2 regions of the Micromonospora ureilytica genome follow, and region 1 is predicted to be linked to the other one. Evidence: riboswitches for the same ligand, from Rfam matches in the RefSeq annotation. Region 1 holds a riboswitch; the other holds the start of a gene.
What was found. A riboswitch is a leader RNA that binds a small molecule or an ion and turns the genes downstream of it on or off. The one in region 1 is predicted to bind ZMP and ZTP.

Region 1 (7,286 bases):
TCGGCACCCGGCTGCTCGGCCGTCGGTACGCCATGCCGGTCGGGGTGGCGCCGATGGCGTACCAGCGACTGGTGCACCCGGACGGAGAGCTGGGTCTGGCGGCGGCGGCCGGCGCGGCCGGGATTCCGTACCTGGCGAGCACTCTGGGCAGCACACCCATCGAACAGGTCACCGGGGTGGGCGCGGACGTCTGGTTCCAGCTCTACTGGCTGCGCGACCGGGCCCTCGTCCGCGACCTGCTGGACCGGGTCGTCGCGGCCGGGTGCCGGGCGCTGGTGGTCACCGTGGACGTCCCGGTGCTCGGCCGACGTCCTCGGGACCTGCGCAACGCGTTCCGGCTGCCGGCCGAGGTGGTCGCCGCGAACCTCCCCGACGGTCGCGACGCGCTGGCACACTCCGGTGCCCCCGGGGTGTCCGCGATCGCCGCGCACACCGCCGCGTCGTTCGCGCCGGCGCTGCGCTGGGCGGACCTGGCGTGGCTGCGCGAGCAGGTCGACCTGCCGCTGGTGGTCAAGGGGCTGCTGGACCCGCGCGACGCGACCGAGGCGGTACGGGTCGGCGCGGACGCGGTGGTCGTCTCCAACCACGGCGGGCGGCAACTGGACGGCTCACCGGCGAGCGTCACCATGCTGCCGGAGGTCGTCGCCGCGGTCGGGGACGGTTGCCAGGTGCTGCTGGACAGCGGCATCCGGGGCGGCACCGACGTGCTGCGGGCGCTCGCGTTGGGCGCGGCCGGGGTGCTGGTCGGCCGACCGCTGCTCTGGGCGCTGGCCGTCGGTGGCGAACCGGCCGCCCGGGACGCGTTGGCGCTGCTCGCCGCCGAGCTGACCGATGCGCTCACCCTGGCCGGCTGCTCAGACACGGTGGCGGCCGGCGAGCTGCGTACCCTCGGGGTGGGGTGAGCGGTGCACCGGGCGGGTTGACACAGCGCGTTCATCGGATGGCAATGCGCGACGACCCGCGTGCCGCCGTCCTGGGTGGACGGTCATAATAAGCCGCATGGTTGCCTGGGAGTACGCCCTGCTCGTCCGTCGCTATCAGGGACAGGGCCGCAATTTTCACGTCTCGTTCGTCTGGTACGCGCCGGACGGGTCACGTAAGGACATCACGGCCTATGGCGACACCGCCATCGCGCACCTCAACCGCGCCGGTCGGGAGGGGTGGGAGCTGGTCTCCGCCGCCGAGGACGTCAACAACGTCCAGGGCAGCACCGAAGTCCACCGCTACCACCTGAAGCGCCCCATGGCCTGACGGTCGCCCCTGCACCCTCCCGCGTCGATCATGGAGTTGTGGTGGTGGACGCAAGTCGCGCACCAGCCCGGGTCGGGCACCACAACTCCAAGATCGACGGGAGCGGCGGCTCAGGTCAGGTCGATGCCGGGGTAGAGGGGGTACGTGGCCAGCAGGTCGGTGGCGTGGCGGGCTACCTTGTCGGCCAGGCCGGCGTCCAGGTTGTACTTCGCCTTCGACGGGGTGCCGTCGGCGTTGGCGCCGGCGGTGGTCTGGGTCAGCACGGTGTGGATCAGCTCGGCGGTCTGGTCCATCTCGGCGGCGCCGAGGCCCCGGGTGGTCAGCGCCGGGGTGCCGATCCGGATGCCGGACGTGTACCAGGCCCCGTTCGGGTCCTGCGGGACCGAGTTGCGGTTGGTGACGATGCCCGAGTCGAGGAGGGCCTGCTCGGCCTGCCGGCCGGTGAGCTCGTACCCGGACACGTCGATGAGCACCAGGTGGTTGTCGGTGCCACCGGTGACCAACGTGGCGCCCCGGCTCAGCAGCCCCTCGGCGAGCGCCTGCGCGTTGTCGACGATCCGCTGGGCGTAGTCGGCGAAGTCGGGCCGGCGGGCCTCGGCGAGCGCGACCGCCTTGGCGGCCATCACGTGCGGCAGCGGCCCACCGAGCACCATCGGGCAGCCCCGGTCCACCTGGTCGGCCAGCTCGGGCTGGCAGAGCACCATGCCGCCGCGCGGGCCGCGCAACGACTTGTGCGTGGTGGTCGTGACGATGTGCGCGTGCGGCACCGGGTCGAAGTCGCCGGTGAACACCTTGCCGGCCACCAGGCCGGCGAAGTGCGCCATGTCGACCATGAAGGTGGCGCCGACCGAGTCGGCGATCTCCCGCAGGATCCGGAAGTTCACCTTCCGGGGGTACGCCGAGTAGCCGCCCACCAGGATCAGCGGCTTGAACTCGCGGGCGGCCTCGGCCACCCGGTCGTAGTCGATCAGGCCGGTCGCCGGGTCGGTGCCGTAGCTGCGCTGGTCGAACATCTTGCCGGAGATGTTCGGCCGGAAGCCGTGGGTGAGGTGGCCACCGGCGTCCAGTGACATGCCGAGCATCCGCTGGTTGCCCAGCTCGCGGCGCAGGGCGAACCAGTCGGCCTCGGTGAGGTCGTTGACCTGACGGACCTGGGCCTTCTTCAGGGCGGGGGACTCCACCCGGTCGGCCAGGACCGCCCAGAACGCGACCAGGTTGGCGTCGATGCCCGAGTGCGGCTGCACGTACGCGTGCGGGGCGCCGAACAGCTCCCGAGCGTGCTCGGCGGCGAGCGCCTCGACGGTGTCGACGTTCTGGCAGCCGGCGTAGAAGCGGCGGCCGACGGTGCCCTCGGCGTACTTGTCGCTGAACCAGTTGCCCATGGCCAGCAGGGTCGCCGGGGAGGCGTAGTTCTCGCTGGCGATCAACTTGAGCGACTCGCGTTGGTCGGTCAGCTCGGCGCCGATGGCGTCGGCCACCCGCGGCTCGACAGCCCTGATCACCTCAAGGGCACTACGGAATGCGGTGGACTCGGCGTTGCGCGACATGCGACCTCCAACAGACGTGCGGGAAGGCCCAGGCGCTCGGCAAACGTCCACGTGACGAGGCCGCTCCCCGATGGTTGTCCATCCCCACGCGCCAGTAACGGCCTGCGCTGATCCTACCGGGCCGGGTCTGGCCGTTCGGGCCGCCCTCCGGGAGTCGACCCGCCGACGGGATTGCGCGGTCCGTCGCGGGGCACTCGGTAGGTGACCACCGCACCGCCGCGGTGCGGCCAGGGTCCGAACGGTTCGCACAGAAGGAGTCAAGATCATGAACACACCCACCTCCGACCGGCCCCTCGCCCTGGTGACCGGGGCCTCCAGCGGGATCGGGTACGAGCTGGCGGCGCAGTTCGTCGAGCACGGCTTCGACCTGGTCATCGCCGCCGAGGACGACGGCATCGAACTGGCGGCACAGAAGCTGCGCCGTGACGGCGGCCCGCAGGTCTGGTCGGTCCGCGTCGACCTGGCCCGCGAGCAGGGCGTGACGGAGCTGGTGGCCGCCGTCACCGCGACCGGCCGGCCGCTGGACGCGCTGGCGCTCAACGCCGGTCGGGGCGCCGGTGGCGCCTTCGTCGGCGGCACCGACCTCGCCGACGAGCTGGAGATCGTCGACCTCAACGTGCGCTCGACGGTGCACCTGGCGAAGCGGCTGCTGCCCGGGATGGTCGAGCGGGGCGCGGGCCGGGTCCTCTTCACCTCGTCGATCGCCTCCACCATGCCGGGGCCGTTCCAGGCGGTCTACAACGCGTCGAAGTCGTTCGTGCAGTCCTTCGCCGAGGCGCTGCGCAACGAGTTGAAGGACACCGGCGTCACGGTGACCGCGCTGATGCCCGGCCCGACCGACACGGAGTTCTTCGACCGGGCCGACATGGAGGACACCCGGGTGGGCTCGGGCCGGAAGGACGACCCGGCGAAGGTCGCCGCGCAGGGCTTCGAGGCGATGATGAAGGGTGACCAGACGGTCACCGCGGGCTCGCTGATGAACAAGATGCAGACCGCCGCCGGCAAGATCATTCCGGACAAGCTCAAGTCCGAGCAGCACCGCCGGATGGCCGAGCCGGGATCGGGGAACTGACCCGTGGTGCACGACGAAGGGCCCGGCATGATGCCGGGCCCTTCGGTGTGAGCGGGTGCCTCAGGCCGTCACCGCATCGAGCGCCTTCTTGATCGCCTTCGGCGCGGTGGGGGTACGCGGCGCGTCCGCGCGCAGCGCGATCATCTTCTCGCCGATCTCCTGCAGCTGCTTGCGGCCCAGCGCGTCGCGGACCTTGGGGAACCACTCCTCCTCTTCCTCCTCGACGTGGTGGGTGACGTTCTCGATCAACACTGTCGTCTTGGCGTTGAACCGCTCGTCGTCGGCGTCCATACTGGCCAGCTCGGCGCAGAGCACATCGGCGACGTGGTGTTCCTCGTACGACTCGAGGATGTCGTCCTCCAGGTCGGGCAGCAGCCGGCGGACCTCCGGGTACATCACCTCGTTCTCCAGATAGGTGTGCACTGTCAGTGCCTCCAGGATCTGGTCCACCAGCTTCTGCCGCTGGCTCGCCGGCCCCTCCTCGGCGTCCTGGAAGGCCTTGAACAGGCGGCGCATTTCCTTGTGGTCCTCTTTGAGCAGGACGATGGCATCGGTCGACACCGGTGTGACCTCCCTGAAAAGTCTCGGCTGGTGGAGTTCCGGTACCCCCACGCCCATTGCGGAAACAGGTGAAAACGTCTCAGACCATGGCCAGTGTGCGGGGGATCTCGTCGAGCAGTTCCCGAGCCAGAAAGCCGATCCGGCCGTAGCGGGGGATCAGCCGCTGGCCACTTACCGAGTGGGCGAACGAGCCCCAGCAGGCCGCCTGCGCCGGGTCGGCACCCCGGGACAGCAGCCCGGCCAACAACCCGGCGAGCACGTCCCCGCTGCCCGAGGTGCCCAGCCCGGCGTCGCCGCTCTCCTCCCGCCAACCCCGCCCGTCCGGGGCAGCCACGTGCCCGTACAGCGACACGACCGCCTCGTACCGGGCGGCCAACTCGGCCGCCTCGGCGTCCAGGTCGTCGCCCGGGTCCCGCCCGAGCAGGTGCCCGGCCTCGGTGACGTTGGGGGTGAGCACCACGGGCCGACCCGAGCCGACCAGCAGGTCCGGTGCGTGGCTGAGCGCACCGAGGGCGTACGCGTCGAGCACCAGCGACGTATCCGGACGGGCCGCCTCCAGGACCAGGCCCAACAGGCGGTTGGTCTCGTCGATCGCCTTCAGGCCGGGGCCGAGGGTCACCACGTCGGCCTGCGCGACCAGCTCGCCGAGCTGGCCGTCCCGGTCGGCGGCCACCGCGCCGTCGGCGGTCTCCGGCAGGCCGACCACGAGCGCCTCGGGCACCTGGATGCTCAGGGCGGCGGCGGTGGACTCGGCGGCGGCGAGTTGGAGCACCCCGGCGCCGGCGCGCAACGCGGCCACCCCGGCGAGCAGCACCGCGCCCGGCGTGAAGCGGGAGCCGCCGACCACCAGCACGGTGCCCCGGCTCTCCTTCCCGCCGACCGGCACCGGCAGCGCCCAGTCCCGCAGCAGCCCCGGCGTGATCACCTTCACCTCAGACCGGCTCGGCATGGATCTCGTCCTCCCTGGTGGGCTGGGCGCCCTGCTGACGCAGGTGCTCGACATCGTTGAAGGCGGTGAGCCTCAGTCGTTCCTCGCCGTCCGCCGACCACTCGGTGATCGAACAGTTGGCGATCACGTCCTGCCGGGTGAGCGCCATCAGCTCGTCCTCGGTCAACCCCTCCACCAGATAGCGAAGCAGGAAGACCAGCGCGTCGTGTCCGAAGAGCAGCACCCGGCAACCCTCGTGGTCGCGGCGCAGGTCGCCCAGCAGCGTCCGCAGCCGCAACGCCACGTCCGTCCAGGACTCCCCGCCTGGCGGCCGGTAGTAGAACTTGCCCAACCGCTCCCGACGGTCGGCCTCGTCCGGGTGCCGCCGCCGCACCCCGTGCCCGGTCAGCCCGTCGAGAATGCCCAGCTCCCGGTCGCGCAGCCGCTCGTCGCGGTGGACGGGAATGTCGGTGCCGGCCAGGGCCAGCCGAGAGGTCTGCACCGCGCGCAGGTACGGCGACACCACCGCCACATCCGGGCGCTTCGCATCCGGCAGGTCGGCCAGCCACCGGCCGGTCGCCCGAGCCTGATCCTCGCCGGTCGCGGAGAGCGGCACGTCGGCGTCGCGGTGGGTGAGGTCGATCAGCTCCGCGCCCGACGCCTCGGCCCGCGTCGCCGCGACGTTCGCGGTGCTCTCGCCGTGCCGGACGATCCAGAGGGTTGCCAGTTCCGCCATGCCGCCCCCCTACCCGGCACGAGCGTCCGGTAATCGGACCGCTGCCTAGCGGCGGCTCTGCCAGGGACGCGGCCCCGCCTGGGGTGTGGACTCGTCGCGCCGACGGAAGAGGTAGGTGAAGGACTGGGCGGCCAGGGCCAGGAGTACCGCTCCCGTCCAGGCCCAGGGGACCGTCGGAGCGGAGTGGCGTACCGCGAGGACGCCCAGCACCGGCGTGGCGGCGACGAAGACGGACAGGGCGGTCGTGCTGACGGTTTGTCGAAAGCGCGCCGAGATGGCGAAGGTCGACCGGTCGTAGACGAGCAGGGCGGCGCCGAAGAGGGCCGCGGCCGCCAGGGCCACGCCCACCGAGGAGGTGATCTTCGCGAAGGTGACCGGTAGGGCGATGAGGAAGGGGAAGACACCGCCGAACTCCGACAGCACGTTGCCCCACTTTGTGTACCGGCCAAAGCTGTTGGTTCGCAGTCGGGCCAGCTCACCGGAGGTGTTGGCATAGATGATCAGCGACGCGGTGGTGGCCAGGGCCGAGCACATCAGCAGCACCCGTACCCCATCGGGATAGGCCGGGGAGGCGAACGACAGGCCGAGCACGAACGCGATCGAGGCCAGGATGCCGCTGGCGAAGGTGATCCCGGCGGCGCTCTCGTCGGACTGCAGGGCCGCGAAGTCTTCCTTCTCGAACCGGGACAGCTCCAGGGCCGGCCCGGCGGGCAGGTTCACCAGTCCCGTGATGACGTTCTGCTCGCCGGCCAGCAGGGTGGCGATCTGCGCCGACGCGGCAACCGGGATCAGATAGCGCTCGTCGGCGTCGACGTACTCCACCCGTGACTTGTGCTGGCAGTAGTAGCGGTCGCGTCCCGGGCCGAAGTAGCCCGACACGATGGTGCGCACGACGAACCCGCGGGACAGCAGCAACCCGAGCATGGCCAGGTTCTCCGGGCTGGTCACCGTGGAGATGGTCGGGTGGGGCTGCGCCCCCACCGCCCGTGCCCGGGCCACGAAGTCGTCGAGCAGTGCCGCACCCACACCGGTGCGCCGCTGATCCGGGTGCACCCCGAGCCCACTCAGATAGAGGTGATGGGCGCTCGGCAACTCGTACTGGAGGAAGCCGACGATCTCCGTGCCGGCGCGGACCACCCGGACGTGCCCGGCCGTGACGCCGTTCTCGATCTCGTTCGGCGCCGCTGGCTC
Region 2 (7,286 bases), 1.5 Mb from region 1:
CCACCGGGGGGAGACGCGAGGGTGGGGGCATGAGCGGGGAGACACGGCACACGATCGGCGAACTGGCCCGGCGGACCGGCCTGAGCGTCAAGACCATCCGGTACTACGCCGACAGCGGGGTCGTGCCGCCGACGGATCGGAGCCCGGCCGGTTACCGGCGGTACGGCCCGGCGGCCGTGGCCCGGTTGGAGCTGGTCCGGACGCTGCGTGACCTGGGCGTGGACCTGGCCACCATCCGGCGGGTGGTGAACCAGGAGGTGCCCCTGCCTGAGGTGGCCGCCGCGCACGCCGAGGCGTTGGCGGTGCAGATCCGGGTGCTGCGGCTGCGCCAGGCGGTGCTCACCGTCGCGGCGAGGCGCGAGTCGGGCCCGGCCGAGGTGGACGAGCTGCACCGGTTGGCCCAACTCACCACCCGCGAGCGTGGGCAACTGGTGGCCGACTTCCTGGGCAGCGTCTTCGCCGGCCTCAGCGACCAGCCCGCGTACCCGGGTGTGATGGTCTCGATGACACCGGAGCTTCCCGACGACCCCAGCACCGAGCAGGTCGAGGCGTGGCTGGAGCTGGCCGAGTTGTGCCGGGACCGGGAGTTCCGGGCACGGATGCGGCGGCTGGTACTGCAGCACGCCGCCGACCATGACGTCCCGGGGCTGCCCCGCCCGGACGCCGTCGCTGTGGTCCGGGACGCGGTGGCCGCCGCCCTCGCGGCCGGTCTCGACCCGACAAGCCCAGACGCCGATCCGGTGGTCGCGGCCGTCACCAGTCGGTACGCGAGTCTCCACGGGCACCCTGACGACGCGAACCTGCGTCAGCGGTTGCTCGACCGGCTGGTTCCGGCCAACGATCCCCGCCGGGACCGCTACCTCGACCTGCTGGCGGTGCTCAACGGTTGGTCGACCGGCGATGCGACAGTGCCGGCGGTGGACTGGTTCATCCGGGCCCTGCGCGCCCGGATGCCCGAGCCGGCCCGTTGAGCTGGGTGGCTGGGGGCTTCAGCCGAACCAGGTCATCGCCTGGCCGTGGCCCCTGGCCCAGGCCAGCGGCTTCCCGTCGAGCGCGAGAACGTTGTACAGCGCATCGTCGGGTGGCTCGGGCAACGCGTCGTACCCGAGCACGTCCGGCGCCTCGTTCGCGACCCAGTGCCCCGGCAGCTCGCTAACCAACCGGACGAACGCGTCCCGGCGCGGGAGCGGCACCTGGTAGAGCACCGACGTGTGGAAGACCACAAGCGTCGCGTCGGTCGGCGCCTGCGCGGCCAGCGCCGGCAGGTCGTCCACCAGGTCGCCACGGACCAGCAACGGCGGGTCGGCTGCGGCGACCGCCGCCGCGGCCCGCAGCCGGGCCCGCCGGTGGGCGTGTTCCGGCCAGATCAGCGCGTCCAACCAGGACACGTCGCCGGGGTCGGTCACGTCGAGCGGGTTGAGGTCCAGGCCGGCTCGCCACACCACCTGGGGTACGCCTGCCGGCGGCACCAGGCCGTTGGCCGCGCACTCCAGGATCGGCGCACCGGAGCCGATCTGATGATCGCCGTATCGGTAGGCGTACCGGTCGGGGTAGAGGCAGAGCCCGGCCGACGCGCCGACCTCCAGCAGGGCGAGGGGCTGCGGCAACGCGGCGAGTACCGGCAGCAGGACCGCGCACCGGCCCGCCTCGTTCGTCTGGGTGGCCCGGATGAGCAGTTCCGCCTCGACGGCGGGCCAGTGCGTCACCACGAAGTCGTGGAAGGTGACCGGGTCGTCGACCGGGCCACCGAGCCAGCGGACGACGCCGAACAGCAGATTCGGCTGCCGCTTGGCCGGCGGGACCCCGTCGAGCAGGGCGAGGAGGTCGTCGTCGCGGGCGACGGCCTGCGACAGGCGCTCGTACGTGGGCGACACTCCGCGCGCCTCGCGGCTGCCGAACTCGGCGTACGCCTCAGCGGTCGTCATGCCCTCATCGTCGCAGCCCATTCCTCGGAAATTCAGCCCCCATTCCCGTGCGCTGACTCACTCGCCTCATAGAGTGCTGCGGCGGCCGGACCGTTGAGCAGCAGCTCAGCGGGGTCGGGCTGAGGCAACGGGGAGGAACGTGTCGTGCGGGGTGACGGTGTCCGGGTCCTGATCGTCGGCGGTGGTGTCGCCGGACTGGCGACGGTGGCCGCGCTACGCGAGTGGGGCGCGACGATCGACGTGGTCGAGCGGGCGCTCGGACCGACCGACTCCGGCACCGGGATCTACCTCACCGGCAACGCGACCCGGATGCTCGACGTACTCGGTCTGCGAGGGTCGGTCGCCGACGTCTCCGTGGAGATCACCCGGCAGCGCAGCGCCAACCAGCGCGGGCGTCGCCTCTTCGACATCGACGTGGCCGCGCTGTGGCAGGGCGTCGGAGCGTGCGTGTCGTTGCCCCGGGCGCAGCTGCACCGGGCGCTGCTCGACGGCGTGGGCGACGCCCCGATCAGCTGGGGCCGTCAGCCGGTCGCGCTGGCCCAGGAGGGGGACCAGGTTGCCGTCGAGTTCGACGACAACAGCACCCAACGGTACGACCTGGTGCTCGGCGCGGACGGGGTGAACTCGACGGTCCGCCGGCTCGCCTTCGACGGCCGAGCCGCCCGGGACCTCGGCCAGTACGCGTACCGGTGGGTCGCTCCCCGCGTGGACGACGAGCCGGTCTGGTCGGTGCAGTTGGGGCGTGGAAGGCAGTTCCTGACGATCCCGATCAGCGCCGAGCAGACGTACTGCTACTACAACGACGGCCCGGTGGCCGACCGGCCCGACTGGCGTGACGACCTGGCTGCGACGTTCACCGAGCCGGTGGCCACCATGCTCAAGGCCCTCGACTACGACGACAGCACCCTGCACGCCGGGCCGAACCAGGAGGTCGTCCTCGACTCCTGGTCCCGGGGGCCGGTGCTGCTGATCGGCGACGCCGCCCACGCCACCTCACCGAACATGGCCCAGGGCGCGGCGATGGCCCTGGAGGACGCCGTCGTGCTCGCCTCGTCGTTGGCCACCGCCGATTCCGTCGCCGACGCGCTGCGTGACTTTGAGACGCGGCGTCGCCCGCGTACGAACTGGGTGCTCAGTCAGACCCACCGCCGCGACAAGGCCACCGGGCTCCCACCCGCGCTGCGCGACCTGGTGATGCGCCGCCTCGGCGAGCAGATGTTCCGCTCGAACTACGGGCCCCTGTTCGCCCAGCCCTGACCGGTCTGCCGTGGCCAGCCCGCTCACGGCAGCTGCCCCGGCCTGTCGACGATTGCGACCCGCAGGAGCGCGGCAGCCGACTCCAGTGACTCCTTGCCGTTACGCACCACCGAATTACGGGTGCCAAGGTAGACGTGGGAGTCCCGATCGAAGATGAGATCCAGGTTGCCGCCGATCACGCCGGGCATACGAATCGCCACCCCGTGCCGGCCGGCGACGTCCACGACGTCACCCGATATGACGACCGCTCCGGGCTGCCGTGCCAGCACTTCGAACAGCGCCGCCAGCGCTCGGGGCGGCACGTAGCCGTCGAGCATCGACCATGCGGTGGTGTACGCCATGCTCTCGCCCCCGTACACGGCCTCCTCGTCGGCGCCTTCGGGAAGGTGCAGGTCGACCGGGTGTTCCCGAAGGTATCGAAGCAGCTCGTCCGGATCGGTGGGCAGGTCCCCGTGGTACGCGGGCGGCTGGAACGCGTCGAGCTCCTTCGTGGGATCGGCGGCATCGTCCATGCGGAGCACCCTCAGCTCGCCCCACCCGTTCGGATCGCTCTCCTGTCGGTAGCGTCCCTGCGTGTACGCGACTCCGCCGGCCGACTGCCACAGTTGGTTCCGAATGGTCTGGTACGGGCCGCTGTCCGGCAAATCCCGGATCGTCGCCAGGGATTCCGTGAAGACGTACTGATCGGGCCGAGCGGTGAGTTCCGGCTGCTGCCGGGCCGCGTCGGCCGCCAGATGGAAGATCTCCGACGCGTTGGCCGTGGGCGGCGGCTGATCGCCCAGCCTCATGGTCTGAACCGCCAGCGCGCCGGCGGTCAACGTGACTGCCAGCCCTAACGCTCCGGCGAGGCGCCAACCACGCAGGAACCGGGTACGGCGTCCGACCGGACGGGCCGCCGAAGCCGACTCGGCCCGTTGGGCGACGTGAGCGGTCAGATCCCTGAGGAGCTGCTCCTCGAAACCCTGCGGCGACCGTTCGATCTCGTTCATCGTCATCTCCGTCTCCTCAGGCGAGGGTGGTGGCCGGGTGGGCGAGCACGGCGCGGACGAGGCGGCGGGCCCGATGCAGGCGGACCCGAGCGGCGACCGGCGACACCCCCAGCACGGTCGCCGCCTCCGCGACGGTGAGGCCGTCCACCGCGACGAGTTCGACGAGCGTCCGGGTGCCCTCGGGTAGCTCGCTCAGGGCCCGATGGGTGCGGCGGGCCGCCGACTCGGCGTCGATCCGCTCCTCGATGCGGGCGATGTCATCGGGGCCCAGGTCCCGTCGGCCGGCCAGACGGCCGGTCACCCGCAGCCGTTGGGCCGCCCGACGCCGCTCGTCGCCGATGACGTTGCGGGCCACCCCGTACAGCCAGCCGATCTGGCTACCCCGGTCCGGCCGGTAGCCGGCCGCCGACTCGATCACCGCCAGGAACACGTCAGCGGTGAGGTCGGCGGCGAGGTGTGGGTCGTCGACCCGCCGCGCCACGAACCGGCCCACCGCCTCCAGGTGCCGCCGGTAGAAGACCTCGAAGGCCACCGGATCGGCTCCGATGCTGGAAATGTCGTCGTCGGCTCGGCTCGGCTCACTCACAGGCCGTCCTCCCTCGTAGCCTTCACACCCCTTCTTCGTAAGCCGGAGCGCAGGTGTTACCGAACCATGGCGAGCCTGCCCGGCGCTGACGGCGGCCCTGCTGGTCCAGTTGGGCAACCGCCCTGGTGATGCGGCATTATCGAAGCACCGGCGACTGGCGGCACGGGGATGGTGAAACCATCGGGGAGCCTGTCGCGGGCGTCGACCGCCTGGGCGCCTGCGTCGAGGAACCGTCATGACCACGACCAGCAAATCCGTAGAGCACACCCCGTCGGGCACGGCCCGGCTCCTGCCGGGCGCACCCGTCGCCGAGGCCGTCCTGGCCGAGACCGCCGCCGCGGCAGCCCGCCTACGCAGCCGCGGGATCACCCCGAGCCTCGCCACCATCCTCGTCGGCGACGACGACGCCAGCGCCGGTTACATCGCCATCAAGCAGCGTCAGGCCGCCGCGCTCGGGTTCGCGTCCCCGCACGTGCATCTGCCTGCCACCGCCACCCAGGCCGAGCTGCACCGGGCCATTGCCCGGTTCAACACCGACCCGGCCGTGCACGGGCTGCTCGTGCAGTACCCCGTGCCGGGGCACCTGGACTACGACGCGGCGTTGCAGACCATCGACCCGGACAAGGACGTCGACGGCATGCATCCGCTGAACATAGGGCGTCTCGCCGTCGGCCTGCCCGGCCCGCTGCCGTGCACCCCCGCCGGCATCGAAGCCCTCCTGGCGTACTACGAGATCCCCGTCGCCGGTCGTGAGGTCGTCATCCTCGGCCGCGGCGCCACCCTTGGCCGCCCCCTGGCGATGCTGCTCGCCCAGAAGCGCCCGACCGCCAACGCGGCCGTCACCGTCGTACACACAGGTGTGCCCGACTGGGCCCGCTACACCCGCCGCGCCGACATCCTCGTGGCCGCCGCCGGCGTACCCGGGATCGTGCAGCCTGAGCACGTCAAGCCCGGCGGCGTCGTCATCGGCGCCGGCGTCCGCTACGACGGGCGGCGTCTCCTGCCGGATGTGGACGAAGCGTGCGCCGAGGTCGCCGGCGCGATCACGCCCCGGGTCGGCGGGGTCGGTCCGACCACCGTCGCGATGCTGTTCCGCAACGCCGTGCGCGCCGCCGAACGCGCGAGCCAGTAGCCCGGTTCCGTCGTCATCGCCAGAAGGCGGCTATTGCGCGGTGGGCTGCCAGCCCACCGCGCAACACCCTGACGAGCGTGATGCCTGTGAGTCATCACGATGACTCACAGGCATCACGGCCAACGACAACATGCTCTCCCGCGCGAGCCTCCAGGGGACCCGGAAACGGAGCTGCCCCGGCCTCCGACGAGGGAGACCGGGGCAGCGCCGCGTTTCGCGTACGTCAGCTGCAGCCGCTGGTGGAGCCGCAGCCCTCGCAGACGTAGCAGCTACCGGCGGGGCGCATCTTCGTACCGCAGGTGAAGCAGAGCGGTGCGTCGGCGGCCTTGCCGATCACGGCCTCCAGCAGTTCGGTGCTGGAACCCACGCTCGGAGCCGGCTTGGCGGCGGCCACGTCGGCCATCTCCTGGGCCGGCTGGGCGACGGCCTCGGACTTGGCCGGGGCCTCCACCGGTGCGGACGACGCCATCGCGGTCAGTTCGACGCCGGTGACGGCGGCGGCCTCCGCGTCGGCCTCGGCCCGCAGCTGCGCGGCCCGCTCCGAGGCGGTGAAGATGCCCAGCTCGGCACGGCGCTCGTAGGGCAGGAAGTCCAGCGCCAGGCGACGGAAGATGTAGTCCATCACCGAGGCCGCCATCCGCACGTCCGGGTCGTCGGTCATGCCGGCCGGCTCGAAGCGCATGTTGGTGAACTTGCTGACGAACGTCTCCAGCGGCACGCCGTACTGCAGGCCGATGCTGATGGCCACCGAGAAGGCGTCCATCACGCCGGCGAGGGTCGAGCCCTGCTTGGACATCTTCAGGAAGACCTCACCGAGGCCGTCGTCCGGGTAGGACGACGCGGTCAGGTAGCCCTCGGCGCCACCGACGGAGAAGCTGACCGTCTCGGACGGGCGCTTCTTCGGCAGGCGCTTACGCACCGGCCGGTACTCGATGACCTTCTCGACAGCGGCCGGTGCGGCCGCTGCGGTCTCGACTGCGGCCGGCTCGGTGGCCTTGTTGGACTTGGCCACCGAGAGCGGCTGCCCGACCTTGCAGTTGTCCCGGTAGATCGCCAGCGCCTTGAGGCCGAGCTTCCAGCCCTCGAAGTAGATCTTCTCGACGTCCTCGACGGTGGCCGCCTCCGGCATGTTGACCGTCTTGGAGATGGCGCCGGAGACGAACGGCTGAATGGCCGCCATCATCCGCACGTGACCCATCGGGGCGATCGTCCGCTCCCCCATGGCACAGTCGAAGACCGGGTAGTGCTCCGGCTTGAGGCCGGGGGCGTCCACCACGTGGCCGTGGTCGGCGATGTGCTCGACGATCGCCTCGACCTGCTCCTCGGGGTAGCCGAGGCTGCGCAGGGCGCGCGGCACCGTCTGGTTGACGATCTGCATCGAGCCGCCGCCGACCAGC

Region 2: another riboswitch for ZMP and ZTP. It lies ahead of IW248_RS17500 (bifunctional 5,10-methylenetetrahydrofolate dehydrogenase/5,10-methenyltetrahydrofolate cyclohydrolase); the one in region 1 lies ahead of IW248_RS10395 (glycine hydroxymethyltransferase).

What each region holds. Positions count from the first base shown of each region.
Region 1 covers NZ_JADOTX010000001.1:2,340,837-2,348,122, reverse strand. Annotated here, with positions in the region: gene IW248_RS10405 (alpha-hydroxy acid oxidase) at 1-902, shown strand, start outside; gene IW248_RS10400 (hypothetical protein) at 991-1,251, shown strand; gene IW248_RS10395 (glycine hydroxymethyltransferase) at 1,362-2,798, opposite strand; ZMP/ZTP riboswitch at 2,818-2,907, opposite strand; gene IW248_RS10390 (SDR family NAD(P)-dependent oxidoreductase) at 3,064-3,870, shown strand; gene IW248_RS10385 (hemerythrin domain-containing protein) at 3,931-4,431, opposite strand; gene IW248_RS10380 (NAD(P)H-hydrate dehydratase) at 4,511-5,380, opposite strand; gene IW248_RS10375 (histidine phosphatase family protein) at 5,364-6,095, opposite strand; gene IW248_RS10370 (GNAT family N-acetyltransferase) at 6,141-7,286, opposite strand, start outside.
Region 2 covers NZ_JADOTX010000001.1:3,880,906-3,888,191, forward strand. Annotated here, with positions in the region: gene IW248_RS17475 (MerR family transcriptional regulator) at 30-971, shown strand; gene IW248_RS17480 (DUF2332 domain-containing protein) at 990-1,925, opposite strand; gene IW248_RS17485 (FAD-dependent monooxygenase) at 2,070-3,182, shown strand; gene IW248_RS17490 (CU044_5270 family protein) at 3,206-4,177, opposite strand; gene IW248_RS17495 (RNA polymerase sigma factor) at 4,188-4,757, opposite strand; ZMP/ZTP riboswitch at 4,898-4,979, shown strand; gene IW248_RS17500 (bifunctional 5,10-methylenetetrahydrofolate dehydrogenase/5,10-methenyltetrahydrofolate cyclohydrolase) at 4,993-5,889, shown strand; gene IW248_RS17505 (vitamin B12-dependent ribonucleotide reductase) at 6,113-7,286, opposite strand, start outside.